One region of the Paenibacillus jiangxiensis genome, then DNA from elsewhere that is predicted to be linked to it. Evidence: a T-box and tRNA genes for the amino acid it is inferred to sense, from the RefSeq annotation. Region 1 holds a T-box; the other regions hold tRNA genes.

Evidence for each region. The T-box of region 1 lies ahead of argS (arginine--tRNA ligase). A T-box ahead of a tRNA ligase gene usually reads a tRNA of that ligase, here a tRNA-Arg.
Region 2: it has a tRNA-Arg gene. The T-box ahead of argS (arginine--tRNA ligase) is inferred to sense a tRNA for this amino acid. The anticodon was not compared.
Region 3: it has a tRNA-Arg gene. The T-box ahead of argS (arginine--tRNA ligase) is inferred to sense a tRNA for this amino acid. The anticodon was not compared.
Region 4: it has a tRNA-Arg gene. The T-box ahead of argS (arginine--tRNA ligase) is inferred to sense a tRNA for this amino acid. The anticodon was not compared.

The regions. Positions count from the first base shown of each region.
Region 1 is NZ_JBJURI010000003.1:133,128-137,319, forward strand. It holds gene argS (arginine--tRNA ligase) at 20-1,759, opposite strand; T-box leader at 1,821-2,052, opposite strand; gene ACI1P2_RS04230 (nucleotidyltransferase domain-containing protein) at 2,488-2,844, opposite strand; gene ACI1P2_RS04235 (glycoside hydrolase family 32 protein) at 3,484-4,192, opposite strand, start outside.
Region 2 is NZ_JBJURI010000020.1:82,886-87,077, reverse strand. It holds gene ACI1P2_RS19080 (methyltransferase domain-containing protein) at 1-490, opposite strand, end outside; gene ACI1P2_RS19075 (RidA family protein) at 679-816, opposite strand; tRNA gene ACI1P2_RS19070 (tRNA-Arg) at 1,464-1,537, opposite strand; gene ACI1P2_RS19065 (DUF4870 domain-containing protein) at 1,681-1,860, shown strand; partial or broken gene ACI1P2_RS31485 (DUF4870 domain-containing protein) at 1,995-2,081, shown strand; gene ACI1P2_RS19060 (hypothetical protein) at 2,256-2,606, opposite strand; gene asnB (asparagine synthase (glutamine-hydrolyzing)) at 2,846-4,192, shown strand, end outside.
Region 3 is NZ_JBJURI010000020.1:88,296-92,487, forward strand. It holds gene ACI1P2_RS19085 (aldo/keto reductase) at 1-39, shown strand, start outside; gene ACI1P2_RS19090 (proline--tRNA ligase) at 434-2,161, shown strand; tRNA gene ACI1P2_RS19095 (tRNA-Arg) at 2,446-2,519, opposite strand; gene ACI1P2_RS19100 (hypothetical protein) at 2,848-3,687, shown strand; gene ACI1P2_RS19105 (transposase) at 4,003-4,192, shown strand, end outside.
Region 4 is NZ_JBJURI010000029.1:25,055-29,246, forward strand. It holds gene ACI1P2_RS24055 (PdaC/SigV domain-containing protein) at 1-831, shown strand, start outside; gene clpP (ATP-dependent Clp endopeptidase proteolytic subunit ClpP) at 933-1,529, opposite strand; tRNA gene ACI1P2_RS24065 (tRNA-Arg) at 1,724-1,798, opposite strand; gene ACI1P2_RS24070 (sugar-binding transcriptional regulator) at 2,093-3,121, shown strand; gene gap (type I glyceraldehyde-3-phosphate dehydrogenase) at 3,222-4,192, shown strand, end outside.

The DNA of each region.
Region 1 (4,192 bases):
TTTTTGCATAAACTGGCCCTTACATCTGGTTCGGGGCATGAAGGCCAAGCAGACGCAACGACCGTGCCAGAAGCTCTGCCGTTAGCTCAGTAATCAGCAGCCGCAAGGGCCCGCCATCCTCGATTCTTTCATGATGGTAAAAGCGGTTAAAGGACTGGGCCGTATCCAGGGCAAAACGGGCCATGACCCACGGCTCCAGCCGATTCACCGCGCGTTCCAGCGCCTCCGGGTAACGGCTGAGCTGTTTGAGCAGGGACCATCCGGCCTCACCGAGCTGGCCCGTGTGTCCTACCGAAATTTGTTGTTCAGTATTCGGACCAGTATTTAGTCCAGCCTTAAGTCCGGTATTCAGATCGGCTTCGCCACCTGCATGCTGCCCCTTTAACCGGTTCAATACACTTTTAATCCGGGCATGCGTGTATTGAACATATGGTCCCGTTTCCCCGTCAAAGCGCAGCGCATCCTCAAGCGAAAAATCGACCTCGTTGATCCGGTTGTTTTTCAAATCGCCAAAAATGACCGCTCCGATTCCGACCTGCTCGGCGACAGTTTGTTTGTCGAACAGATCAGGGTTCTTTTCCTGGATGACGGCCATGGCGCGGGACACCGCTTCATCCAGCACCTCGTTTAACATGATGACCTTGCCGCGCCGGGTGGACATTTTCTTCCCTTCAAAGCGCATCAGCCCGAAGGGAACATGCTCGCATTGCACAGCCCAAGCGGCTCCCATTTTACCCAGGACGGCAAACACCTGCTGGAAATGCAGCTTCTGCTCAGCCCCTACCACATACAGAAGGCGGTCAGCCTTCATTTCTTTTCTGCGGTAAATGGCCGTTGCGAGATCACGGGTCGGGTAAATGGTGGTACCGTCCGTTTTCAGGATCAGGCATGGAGGCATGCCCTCGTCATCCAGTCTTACCACCATAGCTCCTTCGCTTTCTTCTAGGAGCCCCAGGCTGCTCAGCTCTTCGACGACCGGTCTCATTTTGTCGTTATAAAAGCTTTCACCCAGCACATGATCAAACGTAACGCCAAGGCGCTTATACATCCGGTTAAATTCCTGCATGCTGATGTCCACAAAATAACGCCACAGCCGGTGCGCCTCGGAATCGCCTTCCTCCAGTCTGCGGAACCAGTCGCGTGCTTCCGTCTCAAGGGAAGGGTCCTGCTCTGCTTCATCATGGAACCGGACATATAGCTTCAGCGATTCGCCGATCGGGTCTTTGGCCAGTTCCTCGTCCTTACCCCAGCGCTTGTAGGCTGTAATTTGTTTGCCGAATTGCGTCCCCCAATCGCCTAAATGATTAACACTTATTGTCTCATAGCCTGCTTCCCTCAACAGACGGTACAGGGCAGCGCCGATCACCGTGGAGCGCAGATGGCCGATTCCGAACGGCTTGGCAATATTGGGGGAGGACATGTCAATCGCTACCCGCTTGCCCTGTCCCAGGTCAAGTTTGCCAAAGCCATCTGCGCCGATCTGCTCCAGCAGCGCCGGGGCGTAAACGGCCGGATCAAGCTTCAAATTCACATAAGGTCCAGCTGCTTCCGCGCTCACACCGTGGGTTTGATCCAGGGCCACGGCGAGCTCAGCCGCTACGTTTTGCGGGGACATCCGGCGTGATTTTGCGAATACAAAGCAAGGCAGCGCGGCATCCCCCCACTCGGGATTCGGGGGCTGCTCCAGCAACTGCAGCAGTTCATGCTCAGACAGGCCTGTAGGCCCGCTCAGCACCTGGGCGGCAATGTTCATAATCATGGACGAACACATCCTTTTTCTGAAATATATTAGCTGAAAATCAAAAAAGCCTTCGCCTCATAAAAGAGACGAAAGCTATGCTGCCGCGGTACCACTCTTCGTGAAGAGCCCTTGTTCGGACTCTTCCCCTCGATACTGATAACGGCAGTAAGCCGGACAGATCTGCCTACGGTCTCCCGTACTGGACCTGCCATCTCCAGGGTGCGCTTCACCGTGTGCCCCATGCCGGCTCCCACCACCCCGGCTCGCTGCTATGAGACTTGTACGGTTACTCTCCCGTTCGCGGACGTTAAATTTACATTATTATACTGATTCTGCGGCTTCGACACAAGCTTATATTTCCTCTTCTAACGTTAAATATTGATGAATTCGATGAAATGAAGTCTACGATTGCTTTCCATCCTTACACACGCACGTTGAGGAACTCATCCATCTCCACTGGGATGGGCTTACACGGTCACATTTCAAGTTACTCCCGCACGGGGAGTAACGACATCGAGGCACACAACGAACGCAGCCGCGCTATCTTTCAATCCATACTCCCGCACGGGGAGTAACATCAACCTGGCGTTTACCTGCAGGCATTGGGAACTTTCAAACCATACTCCCGCACGGGGAGTAACTTTTTGTGGTTATAATAAAATACAATTAGATGAAGCGCTTTCAATCCCAAAGCAGCTGAATATTTCCCCTTAGCCCTTTTCAGGAACGATTTGACCGCCTCATCTTTAAATGACAATCTGAACACCATCCTTCAAAATGTTACTTTTAAAAGTAGGCAGTACTTTTCCTGAGTCCCAGTCATCTTTGTTAAAGTACGTTACGCTTATAGGCGGCTCGTAGTACGGATTTATATCAAAAAGCATATCCGACAAATAGTGTCTATTCTCAGGACGATCCTCTAAATCTGTCAGAACCAACAAATCTATGTCACTTCCCGATTCAAAATCCCCCCGAGCTTTTGATCCAAAGAGAATGGCTTGTCTAACTTTGAAAGGATCTTTAATTTTGTGTAACACTTCTGTTAAGACCAGTTTTTCCTTCTCTACAAGGAAGTTCAGACTAGATATTTCTGAGCTGCGCATAAGTCTCACACCACCTTATCTTATTCCTGTGCAGGGAGTAACATTTGCGATGTAAAAATAAGCAATCGTATCCCGCTTTCAATCCATACTCCCGTGCAGGGAGTAACCGATGCGCCCGTTCCGGATGCGATGCCTGCTGCACCTCTTTCAATCCATACTTCCGTGCAGGGAGTAACGCGGGCTGTTTTGGCCCTTGTCCCGTAAGGGTTTGGAGGCTTAAAAGTGCGAACCCCCTAATCGAGTATCATTTTGAGCAATACATTTTGTATGAAAAACCTTGAAAAACCGCATAAAACCTGGTGGTGCGAATCTCCCGGGAATTTCATGTGCGCTTGGGGTTCGCACTCACGGTCGTCCACCAGACAATCTGCCACTCTTCCATTTATAATAGCATAATTTATACCAAACTAAGTAACATTAAACCTGTACTTGGATGCCGCCTTTTTGTTAGCAATGAAAACTGGTATACACCGAATCCCAATTCGGAGAGTTATTTGAAAAGCCATTTAATATTTGAATATTGTAAGTTCTGGTCTCCTTCTTGCGGTTTTCATTCAGATGGAAACAGTCTCTTATCCGAACTTCTAAAACCGAAAAAAAGGAGCCTCGGCAACCAGCCGGACTCCTTCTATCATCACCCTATATACAAATATCCCACTTCCTGAACGAGACAAGCGAGCAAGTTCCTTCGGCAAAAGCCTGAATGCCCAGCGATTCCGGGCCGGGATAAATGCGGCCGGTAAGGACATACTCGCCATCGCCGATAAACACCTCTACTGAGCTTTTGTCCACGAAAATGCGCAGCTCCAAACGTCCCTCTTGCAAACCGAGGTGTACTCGCCTCTCGCCCCCCGGTCCGATCCCTGAACGGTCACGGTTGAAACGGAACAGACCGTCGTTAGGACGGTACGACAGCACCGTCTCCTCGCCGCTGCCTACCCGTATCTTCAAACCGAATTCTTCAGTTATACCTGCTTCAAATTGAAATACAGCCTGCAGCTCATAGCTGTCTCCACCTGTCTCCAAGGTCTGCTCGCCTGTCAGCACCGTAACCGGCTGCTCGAACAGATTGGAACGGTATTTCTCCGTCTCTTCCAGCGGGCGGAACAGCAGCCTGCCGCCGTCGATGACCGCCTCCCGTGGCAGACTCATCGCGCCGGCCCAATGATGCCCTTGCTGGGTCGGCATCTCCGACTCCCACATATCCATCCAGCCGATGATGATACGCCGTCCCTTATCATCCACCGTCGACTGCGGGGCGTAGAAATCGAAACCATGATCCACGGGCGCATACCGCTCTGCTGTAAAGGTCCCCGCAACCGGATCAAAATCACCGATACCATACATG
Region 2 (4,192 bases), on a different contig from region 1:
GGAAGTACCAGGGATTGAGCTTGTCTGCGTCCCTGCCGAAATCGTCGGTGATCACCTCGGATATCGCTTTTACAATTTCTCCAACATTTCCTTTGCCGCCAAATTCGGCCACAAATCGCCCGCCCGGCTTCAGCGCATTCCATATACATGCCGCCGTCTCCTCCGCCTCCGGCACCCAATGCAGGGCAGCATTGGAAAATACCGCATCAAACGGTTCATCAAATGTCAAATTTTGCGCATGACCCACGACAAAGTCCAATGCAGGGTATTTGGCCTTCGCCTTAGCAATCATTTCAGAAGAATAATCCAGTCCAATGACTTTCGCTCCCTGACTGGCAATTTCATTGCTCAGCTCCCCTGTTCCGCAGCCCAGATCCAGAATGCGCTCTCCCGGCTCAGGAGCAAGCAGTTTCACAACCTCTTTTCCATATTGGGCCACAAATCCAAGCTTCGTATCGTAAAAATCCGGCTGCCACACATTCGATGTCATCCAAACCCCTCCTCCATAAGTGTCCTGTTATCTTTAATTATGTCACGCTTCTTTTGATCGCAAAAATATATAAAACAAATGACCATGATAGGATATATCTATAGCAAAGTTGCTAGCCCGTCCCTATAAAGCTGAAAAAGAGCCCTCTGTCGAGAGCTCCTGCTTGTGCTTGGATTTCACTGGGTAAATTATTTATTCCCTTTTACTGGTGCATAGAAGGTGCCTTCCACTTCCACGATGTCGTCCTGGTTCAGACGGTCCACCTCAATGATCGTGCGCGGCGGGTATGGTCCTTCTCCCCACAGCTCTTCCTGGACCTTGTTCACGATAGGACAATCTAATAAACCATCATTACAGTTGAAAAGTTTTACACACTTGACCATTAATGGCCGACTGCGTATAGCCTTTGTGGCCATCTTGCTTCTGCCGCCCGCAATTCTGGGCTGGTTATCGTATCAAACGGCCAAAGACGATGTAACAGCACAAATCTTGAGCAATACCCAGCAAACGGTTGAATCTGTAAACAAGCAGGTTTCCGGTTTGATGACCATGTCCAGTTTGCAACAACGGACGGCGTGCTTCTGAATTCTCCCCAGCAGACCTTCGCGGAAGGCTTTGATCCGAGAGAACGCGCTGGTACAGCAACGCTATCCAAAGTAAAGGGCAATCGTTTGTAAACAGCCCGATTATCAGCCAGGACGGGAAGGTTATCGTCGTTCCCTCCAATCAGTTTCCCAATTAACTGTCGAGGCGAATAAAAAGGCACTGAACGGCAACAACGTAGTCATTCAAACGGTTGAACATATGAATATGATCCATAATACCGTCAGCCATACAGCCGGCGTCGTCCATGCCCTGGAGATAAAACCCAGGAAATCGGCAATATTGTAAGCCTGATTACGGAGATTGCGAGCCAAACCAATCTGCTGGCTTCGAACGTAAAAAAAGCTTCCCGAAGGAAGCTTCTTTTTTACGTCCCAGGAGGGATTCGAACCCCCGACCGACGGCTTAGAAGGCCGTTGCTCTATCCAGCTGAGCTACTGGGACTTAAAGGTTATGTATGACAGTGCATTAATGAGTATAACATATTTCACGGTGGTATGGGAAGAGGTTTTTTAAATTAATCTTTCGCCGGGATTCTGCAACACTGCACCTGGATCGTAAGTATGGAAACGAAAGGAGTGTCTGTCATGAGGAACCTTTTATCCTCGCTCTGTTATTTCAGCATTTTTTTCGCACCCTTCCTGTTTCCGGTCATCGTATGGATCGCTGTCAGGGATAACTACGTGCAAAGTCATGCCAAGCGCGCGCTTTTCTCGCATTTCTTTCCCGTGCTGGCCGTCATTCCGCTGCTTTACTCGCTCGTATAAGAAAAACGTCTATCGACGTAATTCACAGAAGACAGACCGCGTTTAGCGGAAGTTTTTCTTGCGATATTAGGAGGATTATTCCAGGACGTTTATGCTTTCTAATATCTTCGCAAAGACCGGGGTTATTTGTCACCTTTCTCCTCCTGTTTGGCATAGTCTATCTTGTGGTGTTTGTATACAACATCTACAAGGGCATTCAGTCATTGCGTGAATATGCTTGATTTTATGAAAAATGCCCTAAAATTCGGCCATCAAGCCGCTGCTTTTGGGGCATTTTACTTTTTACCCTGCATTCCCGCCCGGACCGCGGGATCCGCCTCCGCCTTTCATGAACCGCAGCGGGTTGCGGCGGAACAGAATCACCAGCCGAAGCATGCCGCTGCAGCATGGCAGCTTCATTTCCCGAACTCTGCAGCCAGCTCGCTGTCCATCTTGCCGTGGGACAGCAACTCGCGTGTGAATCGTCCCCGCTTCTCATGCAAATCCTTCCCGTCTGCATCGCGGAATACGACATCCGTCACTTCCTCGAAAGCGGAATGAAGATTATTGTCGTACCAGTCGAGCTCCATATCCGCGTCATTGCGAATCATGCTCAGCATCCTGTAACCCTGCTCTCCTTCGGCAGGAGCAAGATATACAAGCAAGTCCGTATCCTCCACGCTCGCCGAATTCACCTCGATTTCCGCGCAGCGCACACCGTCCATCTCGGTAAATCTCCGAATTTTTGCATCTTTAATCGTATACATACGCATCCTCCTAAAAGTTTTGTGAGCGTTACTTCTTAAATCGACTTCGTACAAAACTCACTTCGGAAGCATGGGCTTGTCCGTGTCAGCCGCCAGCCGTTCTATGTTTGTAGTTTTCGGTAAGGACAGACATTTTATGCCTTCATCCGGCATATGTTTGTTTATACTTTTGCGGCCGGGGAGGAACTCCCTGCAGTGTATAAAGCGAGACCAGGAAGACAAGGAAGGGATGAACCTACATGTGCGGAATTACTGGATTTATACAGTGGAATAAGGATTTAACGGTACAATCGGAATTGCTGTCCGACATGACGCGTACATTGTCCCATCGGGGGCCGGATGCGGCGGGAACGTGGATATCCAATCCGTGCGCCTTCGGACACCGGCGTCTCAGCGTCATGGATCCCGAGAACGGAGCGCAGCCCATGATCCGCAAACGGGATGACTATACGTACACGCTGGTATATAACGGGGAACTGTACAATGCCCCCGAGCTTAAAATAGAGCTTCGGCAGAGGGGACACGACTTTTTAACTAAATGCGACACGGAGGTGCTGCTTGCTTCCTACATCGAGTGGGGGCCAGATTGTGTCGACCGGCTGAACGGTATTTTTGCTTTTGGGGTGTGGGATGAAAAAAGACAGCATGTTTTCATGGCGAGGGACCGTCTGGGAGTCAAACCGCTGTTTTACAGTGAAATCCAGGACGGTCTCATCTTCGGCTCCGAGCCCAAAGCGCTGCTCAAGCATCCCGAAGTTGAGCCTGTCGTACATGCAGACGGCCTTGCCGAGATCTTCATCATCGGGCCAGCACGTACTCCCGGGCACGGAGTTTACGCCTCCATCCGTGAGCTCCGTCCCGGGCATACGCTGATTCATGACCGAAGCGGAACGAAAATCCGCGCCTTCTGGAAGCTGGAAAGCATTGCTCACGAGGACGATACCGAACAGACCGCTCTCCGGGTACGGGAGCTGCTGCAGGATACGCTCGAACGCCAGCTCGCCTCCGATGTGCCCGTTTGCTCCCTGCTCTCAGGCGGGCTCGATTCCAGCGCATTATCCGCGCTTGCCGTCAGCTATTATACAAGGACGGAGCAAGGGATCATCGATACGTTCTCTGTGGATTATGTCGATAATGACAAGCATTTCAAAGAGCACTCCTTTCAGCCTGGGGCTGACGGACCGTGGATCAGACGCATGGCTGAGGAGCTTGGCACCAACCACCATTGGATCGAGTTTGATACGCACGAAGTGGTTGAAGCGCTTAATGCATCGACCGAAGCGCGTGATCTGCCGGGAATGACGGATGTGGACTCCTCGCTCTATCTGTTCTGCCGGGAGATCAAAAAACACGCAACCGTCGCAATTTCCGGTGAAGCAGCCGACGAGGTGTTCGGGGGATATCCATGGTTCCACCGGGACGAGATGCTCAACTCCGGAACCTTTCCGTGGGCTGTGGCACCGGAGCTGCGGGCAAGCCTGCTGAATTCTGAGGTCAGGGAATGGATCAGGCCAATCGAGTACCTGAATGACCGCTACGCCGAAGCCGTCGGCGAGGTGCCGAAGTTGGCGGGAGAGACCGGCAAG
Region 3 (4,192 bases), on a different contig from region 1:
CGTGCGGCTGATCTGGAGCTGCCGGTTGAAAAGGCTTGACAATGTGATACTGCCTAATGTAATTTTATAGAAAAATTATGAAGGAAATATTCAAAGGTGTTGAACGGGACCATATGCTCCGATTCGGCTGCCGACAGAGAAGAAACCCTTGGCTGTAAGGTTTCGCGGCACGGTCGTACGCATCCTATCCCGCTAGCCGCTCATTTGCCGGGTCGTTCCGTTATCGACATGAGAAGCGCATGTTTTATGTAAATTCTTAAGCCCGCGCAGAATAAGGGTGGTACCACGACGCATTCGTCCCTTGACGAATGCGTCTTTTTGCATTTGGGCAGGGTGGGGGTTCCCCGTAACTCAAGCATACAAAAAAACGCTTATGGCTAACGGATTTCATTCCGTTTTTGCCTTGAGCGAAGCGAAAGGAATGGGTATAAAGATGAGACAGACCCAGATTGCTGTTCCTACATGGAGAGAAGCTCCTGCTGATGCGGAATCTGCAGGACATCGTTATCTGCTGCGGAGCGGTATGATCCGGCAGCTGGCGGCGGGGGTGTACACCTATCTGCCATTGGGCTTTCGCGTATTGTCTAAAATCTCCGCCATTATTCGTCAAGAGCTTAGTCATGCAGGAGCACAGGAGATGCTAATGCCTGCACTGCAGCCCGCGGAGCTTTGGAAAACTTCTGGGAGATACGAAGTGTACGGACCTGAGCTAATCCGGCTTAAAGACAGGCATCATCGCGAGTTTGCGCTTGGACCAACTCATGAGGAAGTGATCACCTCACTGATCAAGCAGGAGATTTCATCATACAGACAGCTGCCTGTGGCGTTTTTTCAAATTCAAACGAAATTCCGTGACGAGCTTCGTCCACGGTCTGGGCTGCTGCGCGGCCGGGAGTTTTTGATGATGGATGCATACTCTTTTCACAACGATTACGAGAGCCTCGATGCCTTCTACGAAGTGATGCATGCAGCCTATGAGCGCATTCTTAGCCGCTTCGGCCTGGAATACCGGGGAGTGGAGGCGGATGCCGGAGCCATAGGTGGAGAGGGCGGTTCCCATGAGTTTATCGCCTTTTCGGGCATCGGTGAAGATACGATTGCAGTCTGCGGCAGCTGTGGATACGCGGCCAATTTGGAAAAGGCTGAGGTACGTTTGCGTTTGACTCAAAACGGGACTGAACCTGCCGGGATTAATGCGGAATATGCTGTGCCGGAGAGATTCCACACGCCGGGTTTGCGCACAATTGAAGAGCTTTCGGCAGCCTGCAGGGAGCCGGCTTCTTCATTTATCAAAACCATTCTGTTTAACGCAGATGGAGCGGCGGTTGCCGTGCTGGTCAGAGGAGACCGGGAGGTCAACGAGATTAAGGTTAAGAATGCCTTGGGAGCGCAGGAGCTTCGTTTGGCCGATAGTGGGGAGGTCGTGGACTGGACCGGAGCATCATCCGGTTTTTCAGGGCCTGTTGGCCTCAGCCTGCTGTTTCTTGTAGATCAGGAAGTAGCGCTTATGAGCCAGGGCATCGTCGGAGCCAACGAGACGGATTACCATCTGCGCGGTGTCCGGCCGGGGAGGGATTTCAGTCTGGAGCGGACGGGCGATTACCGCAATGCGGCTAAAGGCGATGCATGCCCCCGCTGTAACGGCGAATTGTCGATGCAGCGCGGGATTGAAGTGGGGCATATTTTCAAGCTGGGGGATAAATATACTGCTGCATTTAACGCTCAAGTGCTGCAGGCAGACGGACAAAGCCTGACTCCTGTTGCGGGCTGCTATGGCATCGGTGTGTCGAGGCTCATGGCTGCGGTGGCAGAACAGTGTTATGACGAACACGGGCTCATCTGGCCGGAGGAAATTGCTCCTTTCCGGGTTCATATTATCCCTGTGTCTGCAAAGGATACGCTGCAGATGCAGACAGCGGAAAAGCTGTATCAGGATTTAATTGGATCAGGTGTCGAGGTGCTGCTGGATGACCGCGAAGAGCGTCCGGGGGTCAAGTTCAATGATGCCGATCTGTTTGGGATTCCTTGGAGAATTATCGTGGGCAAAAGGGCTGGCGAGGGTTATGTTGAAGTGAAGCAGCGAGGGATGCAGGAGTCTAATATGGTGTCGTTAGAAGAAGCAGTAAGGCGGGTTGCTGGAGTAACCACAAAACTTTTCTAACGCTTGGCCTCTAAACGGTTGCGACAACCGTTTATTGGTCCCAAGAACGTTGGCCGACTGCGAAGTAGCGCTATCGAAACTAATGCTCCGATGAACCCAATGGAGTTCTCATCCCAGACGTAAAAAGCTCCCCGAAGGGGAGCAATGTGTAAGGTCCCAGTCGGGATACGGCCCTAACGGGCCGACTGCGAAGTAGCGCTATCGAAGCGTATGCTCCGACGAACCCCACTGGGGTTCTCATCCCCGGACATAAAAAAACTCCCCGGAGGGGAGTTTTTCATTTACGTCCCAGGAGGGATTCGAACCCCCGACCGACGGCTTAGAAGGCCGTTGCTCTATCCAGCTGAGCTACTGGGACATAAAATTTCAAGCGAAGATTAATATACCATATTAGAAGGAGGTTTGCAACCGTTAATTATAATTAAAATCAGTCACCTGCCCGATTCATCATACATAGTACACCATATACGTTTTTTTGCTTCTATAAAAGGGTATGTTAGAATAACGGCAAATATGTTAGGCGGACAAGTTGGACATAAGCTTCCGTTTCTCATATAATCTAACATCATTTATGCTTTCGGTTGAAAGGGGGTGCCTTTATAAAGGACTCCAGTGCTGCCAAATCGGCAAATAACATTGTATTGTTTCCCCGAACGCTGGATTATTACCAGATTCAGCTTACGGTGATGCTCGAAAATGAACGTTATGGGGAAGCCATGCGGCTACTGCAATTTTTGCTGCAATGTCAGGGTCAGGAACAAAAGCATTACGACGAGTGGGACGCCCTATTGCAGTGGCTTGAAGCGGCCTTTCCTCAATATATGAATCAGGGACCCGAGACGGCAGAGCCCGATGATGAAGACATCAGCGAGGACGAAATCGCAAGAAGGCATCTTCGCTCCAAGCTTGAACAGGACGCAGGCTACGGAGAGAAGCTTCTCCGCATGGCTATGAACGAGCCTTTATCGGAGCAAACCATGCTTGCTCTTGAACAGCTGTCCTATCTCGACCAGCCGGAGATCGACGAGGCGCTCATCCGCTGGCTGAAGGAAGCCAAATTGCATCCCTTGCTGCAGTTCCGGGTAATTCAGACACTGCGCAAGCGTGGGCATGAGGGCACCATCACCTTTAACAGGGGAGATATGAAGGCAGAGATCGAAGTGGAGAGCGTGCCTCTCCAGCCGAGCGAATTCCCGGAGCCCATCATTCGCATTCTGGAACGGGTGGCGGATCAGACCGAAGTGCACGAGCCCGCGCTTTTCTACTTTGCCCAGGAATTGTGGTCCCAATTTGTGATGGCCGTGTATGGAACGGACGACTATCGGTCTATGCTTACAGATGACGACAGCTTACTGGATATTTGGGCGGCTGCGCTGCATCAGGCCGTTGCGGAGACGCTGTCCGGCGGAGACGAGGAAGAGGGAATAAGAGTCATGTATGGCATCACGGATACGATGCGTTTCCGTTACGAACAGGCATACCGGTCCGTGAAACAGTTTGTTGCGGCAGGCATGAGCGGCTTGTGACAGGCCGGAAACGTTTTCCTTATTCAGGCCCAAGGGTTTCCCCTTGAAAAAGATAGTAATGTTGTTTATACTAGAGTGGTTATTTTGTGCGTGTTTTTAACATCTTTCCGAGAGAAGTCCCCTTCCTCTGCAGGTAGGGGATGAAGCTTGGTTAGGCGAAGCCTAAATGCACTTGTCTGTTGGTATGAAGCGCGCGTTTTCCTGGTCTAATGTTTGTGTGATATGATAGGAATATACGTTCTGATTAAGGCGGTGATCCTTCGTGAAAATCACATATCCATTTCGCCTCTAGCCGGCCCCGCACAGGAAGAACTCATGATTCGAACGTTGAACTTGTGCTGGACGCTGTACAATCAGGCCAAACGGAAAGTCGCGAACATTCACCAGAAAGTGGCGCGGCAGCGAAAAGATTTCTTGCACAAGTCATCGCATCGCATCATTCAGGGACATGACCTGATTGTGGTGAGAGCAGCTGAAAGTGAAGAACATGCTCCAACCGCCGGCT
Region 4 (4,192 bases), on a different contig from region 1:
GACAAGTCTTATACGATCGGCGCCAACTATAACAAGCTGAAAATTGCAATGGGGTATGATGAGCCGTACGTCAATGTAAACGGGGTACATACGGTTGATATGCAGGCCCGAATGGTCAATAACCGACTCTTTGTTCCTATCGGCCACCTGAAGGCTTATCTCGGCATTGACGCTGCCTGGAACGCAGCCGCCAAGACGGTCAGCATGACCAAAAGCCAGCTGAATTCCGTCTCCATCAAAACGGTAAACCTGTCCCAGGAAAAGTCGGATACGGTGAATTTCGATCTGAAATATCCTCAGCTCACAGGCAACCAGGCTGGTGTGGATAAGATCAATGCCGTGCTGAAGCAGCACGAAGAAAAGGTGCTGGCAGAGATCAAGAAGCAAATCAAAGAGATCGGAGAAGCTACCCCAGACCGACCTTATCAATTTGAAAGCAATTATGCCGTGATCTACAACAGGGGAGGTTTTATCAGCCTGATTGTGGATGACTATTCCTATTATGGCGGCGCTCACGGCTCCACTGCCCGCACAGCATTTACATTCTCCCTGGAGGATGGCAAGCAGTTGGGACTTGGCGATGTGTTGAAAGCTAATCCGGATTACAAGAAGACGCTGAACAACAAGCTGCTCAAGCAAGTGCCGGTATCCAACGGATATTTGGATGGCTTTAAGGGGCTTTCGGATAAACCGGATTTCTATGTCACTGGAACAGGCATCGTTATTTTCTTCCAGCAGTACGAGTATACCGCTTATGCGGCTGGTATTCCGGAGTTCTACTACGCCTTTGCTGATCTGCTCCCCGCCGGGGCCAAACCGTTCGGAAAATAAATTCGGAAAAAAAAGAAAATCCGCCCCACGTTCCTGCTGCAGGAACATGGGGCGGATTTTTTGTACATGCTGCTTATAAAAATTTGTTCGCGGTTCGCGGCTTAGACTCCTTGTGGAGGAGTGCTGGAAATCACCTGATCGATCAGACCGTATTCTTTGGCTTCGTCAGCCGTCATGAAGTAGTCGCGGTCGGTATCCTTCTCGATGCGGTCCAGCGGCTGGCCGGTACGCTCGGAGAGGATGCGGTTCAGCTTATCCCGCATTTTCAGGATACGGCGCGCACGGATTTCGATATCCGTCGCTTGGCCTTGAGCGCCGCCCAGAGGCTGGTGAATCATAACCTCACTGTTCGGCAGAGCGAAGCGCTTGCCCTTGGCACCTGCATTCAGCAGGAATGCGCCCATGGAAGCGGCCATCCCTACGCAGATAGTGGATACGTCGGGTTTGATAAACTGCATCGTATCGTAAATCGCCATGCCGGCTGTGATGGAACCGCCGGGGCTGTTGATGTACAGGTGGATGTCTTTTTCCGGATCTTCCGCAGTCAGAAACAGCATTTGCGCGATAATGGAGTTGGCGACCACGTCATTCACGTCAGACCCGAGGAAAATGATACGGTCCTTCAGCAATCTGGAGTAAATGTCATAGGCTCTCTCACCGCGGTTGGTTTGTTCAACGACCATAGGAATGTAGCTCACGTAAAACCCTCCCTTAAATATGTGCTAGGATACGTACTACCTGATACAGGTAAAGTCTCCATAATAAACTGTTACCGTATTACCCACATCATAAACAATTTCAAGCAAAAAGTCAAAGAAAGTCAAACTATTGGTGAAAAAAAAGAGCCCTCTGCGCTCCCGTTGGTTAAACAGTATATATAAACTCAAATAAATGGCGCGCCCGCGAGGAATCGAACCTCGATCTCAGGCTCCGGAGGCCTACGTCATATCCATTGGACCACGGGCGCATATTTCAGTATTCCTATGAAATAGGACACAAAAATGATTATATGCGACTCATTGGCAAAATGCAAGTTTTTATTTCAGCGGTCTGGCAAATAACTTTTACGTTAATAATAGTTGCTGAACCGCTGCGCATAATCGGCTGGAGGAATGAGAAATATAGGTTCTGACACTTGCATGTGAGGTTGGAATTGGTTAAAATGATTGTGGGACTTAAAAAGTTAACCCGGGACATTTTAAGACCAACCAAGGCCACAAAGTGAAAGATGAACCAGTAGAAGTCTGCGGGAGTGGAAAGCATGCGAAATATATTAGAAATTCAGAAGCAGCTTCTGCCCGATCTCACGGATGTATTGAAGAAAAGGTATACTATCCTTCATCAGATCATGCTGTCAGACGTCATTGGGCGCAGAACGCTTGCGGCATCGTTACATATGACCGAACGTGTGCTGCGCGCCGAAACCGATCTTTTGAAAGCCCAGGGCCTTATAGAGATTGAGAGTATTGGCATGCGGGTGAGCGAAGCCGGCAGGGAGCTGCTGGAGCAGCTTGAGCCCATTGCCAAAGAGCTGTTCGGATTGTCTTTGCTTGAGGACCAGATCCGTCAGGCTTACAACCTGCGCAAGGTGATTGTCGTGCCAGGCGATTCGGATACGTCGCCGATGACCAAACGGGAGTTGGGACGGGCTGGAGCGAAGGCGCTGCTGAGCGTTATGGGGGATGAGGATATTGTGGCCGTTACGGGCGGCACCACCATTGCTGATGTGGCTGAGCACCTGACGACACCGTCCGGCGGACCGATGAAGGGCGGATGGTTTGTGCCGGCCCGCGGGGGTTTGGGTGAAAGCCTGGAAATGCAGGCAAACTCCATCGTGTCCAAGATGGCCCGCAACGTAGGAGCGCAGTACAGACTGCTGCATGTGCCGGATCTGTTGAGCCAGGAGGCCTATGAGTCGCTTGTCCAGGATCATATGATTCAGGAGATTGTGGAGACGATCCGCAAGAGCCGGATTATTATTCATGGGATCGGCAATGCCATGGCAATGGCGAAAAGGCGCAGGCTTGACCCGGATACGGTGGCGGAGATCCAGGCTGAAGGAGCGGTGGCTGAATCTTTTGGCTACTACTTTAATGAAAAGGGTGTCGTTGTGCACCGGATGCTTACCATTGGGCTGCGTCTCGAGGACATTATGAGGACGGATATCGTTCTCGGCATCGCCGGGGGCGCGAGCAAGGCGGCGGCGATTCGGGCTGTGCTGCGGTTTGGTCAGGAGGACATTCTGGTCACCGACGAAGCGGCGGCGGAAATCATCGTACGCAATTTCTGAGTTGTTTTTAAAGGAAGTACTTTAATAATTGTTGTCTTGACTGGCCTCACCGCCTGTCTTGAATAAATAAAAACATACAAAACTTGGGAGGAACTTACTCATGGTTAAAGTAGGTATTAACGGTTTTGGACGTATCGGCAGACTGGCTTTCCGTCGTATTCAAAATGTGGAAGGCATTGAAGTAGTAGCAATCAACGACTTGACTGACGCCAAAATGTTGGCTCATTTGCTGAAATATGATACAACTCAAGGACGTTTCGACGGAGACGTTGAAGTACATGACGGCTTCTTCAAAGTAAACGGCAAAGAAGTTAAAGTTCTGGCTAACCGCAACCCTGAAGAGCTGCCTTGGGGCGAACTGGGCGTTGACATCGTGCTGGAGTGCACAGGCTTCTTCACGACTAAAGAAGCAGCCGAAAAGCACCTGAAAGGCGGCGCTAAGAAAGTTGTGATCTCCGCACCAGCTACAGGCGACATGAAAACAATCGTGTACAACGTAAACCACAACACACTGGATGGTACTGAAACCGTAATCTCCGGTGCTTCCTGTACAACTAACTGCCTGGCTCCTATGGCTAAAACATTGAACGACAAGTTCGGTGTTGTGGAAGGTCTGATGACTACAATCCACGCTTACACTGGCGATCAAAACACTTTGGACGCTCCGCATGCTAAAGGCGACTTCCGTCGTGCACGCGCTGCTGCCGAGAACATCATTCCTAACACAACTGGCGCTGCTAAAGCGATCGGTCTGGTTATCCCTGAACTGCAAGGCAAACTGGACGGTGCTGCACAGCGCGTTCCGGTTGCAACTGGTTCCCTGACTGAGCTGGTAACTGTTCTGGAGAAAAACGTAACTGTAGACGAAGTCAACGCAGCAATGAAAGCAGCTTCCGATCCGGAAACTTACGGATACACAGAAGACGAAATCGTATCTTCCGATATCAAAGGTATGACTTTCGGTTCCCTGTTCGACGCTACTCAAACAAAAGTGTTGACTGTCGGCGACAAACAGCTGGTTAAAACTGTAGCTTGGTACGACAACGAAATGTCCTACACTGCTCAGCTGGT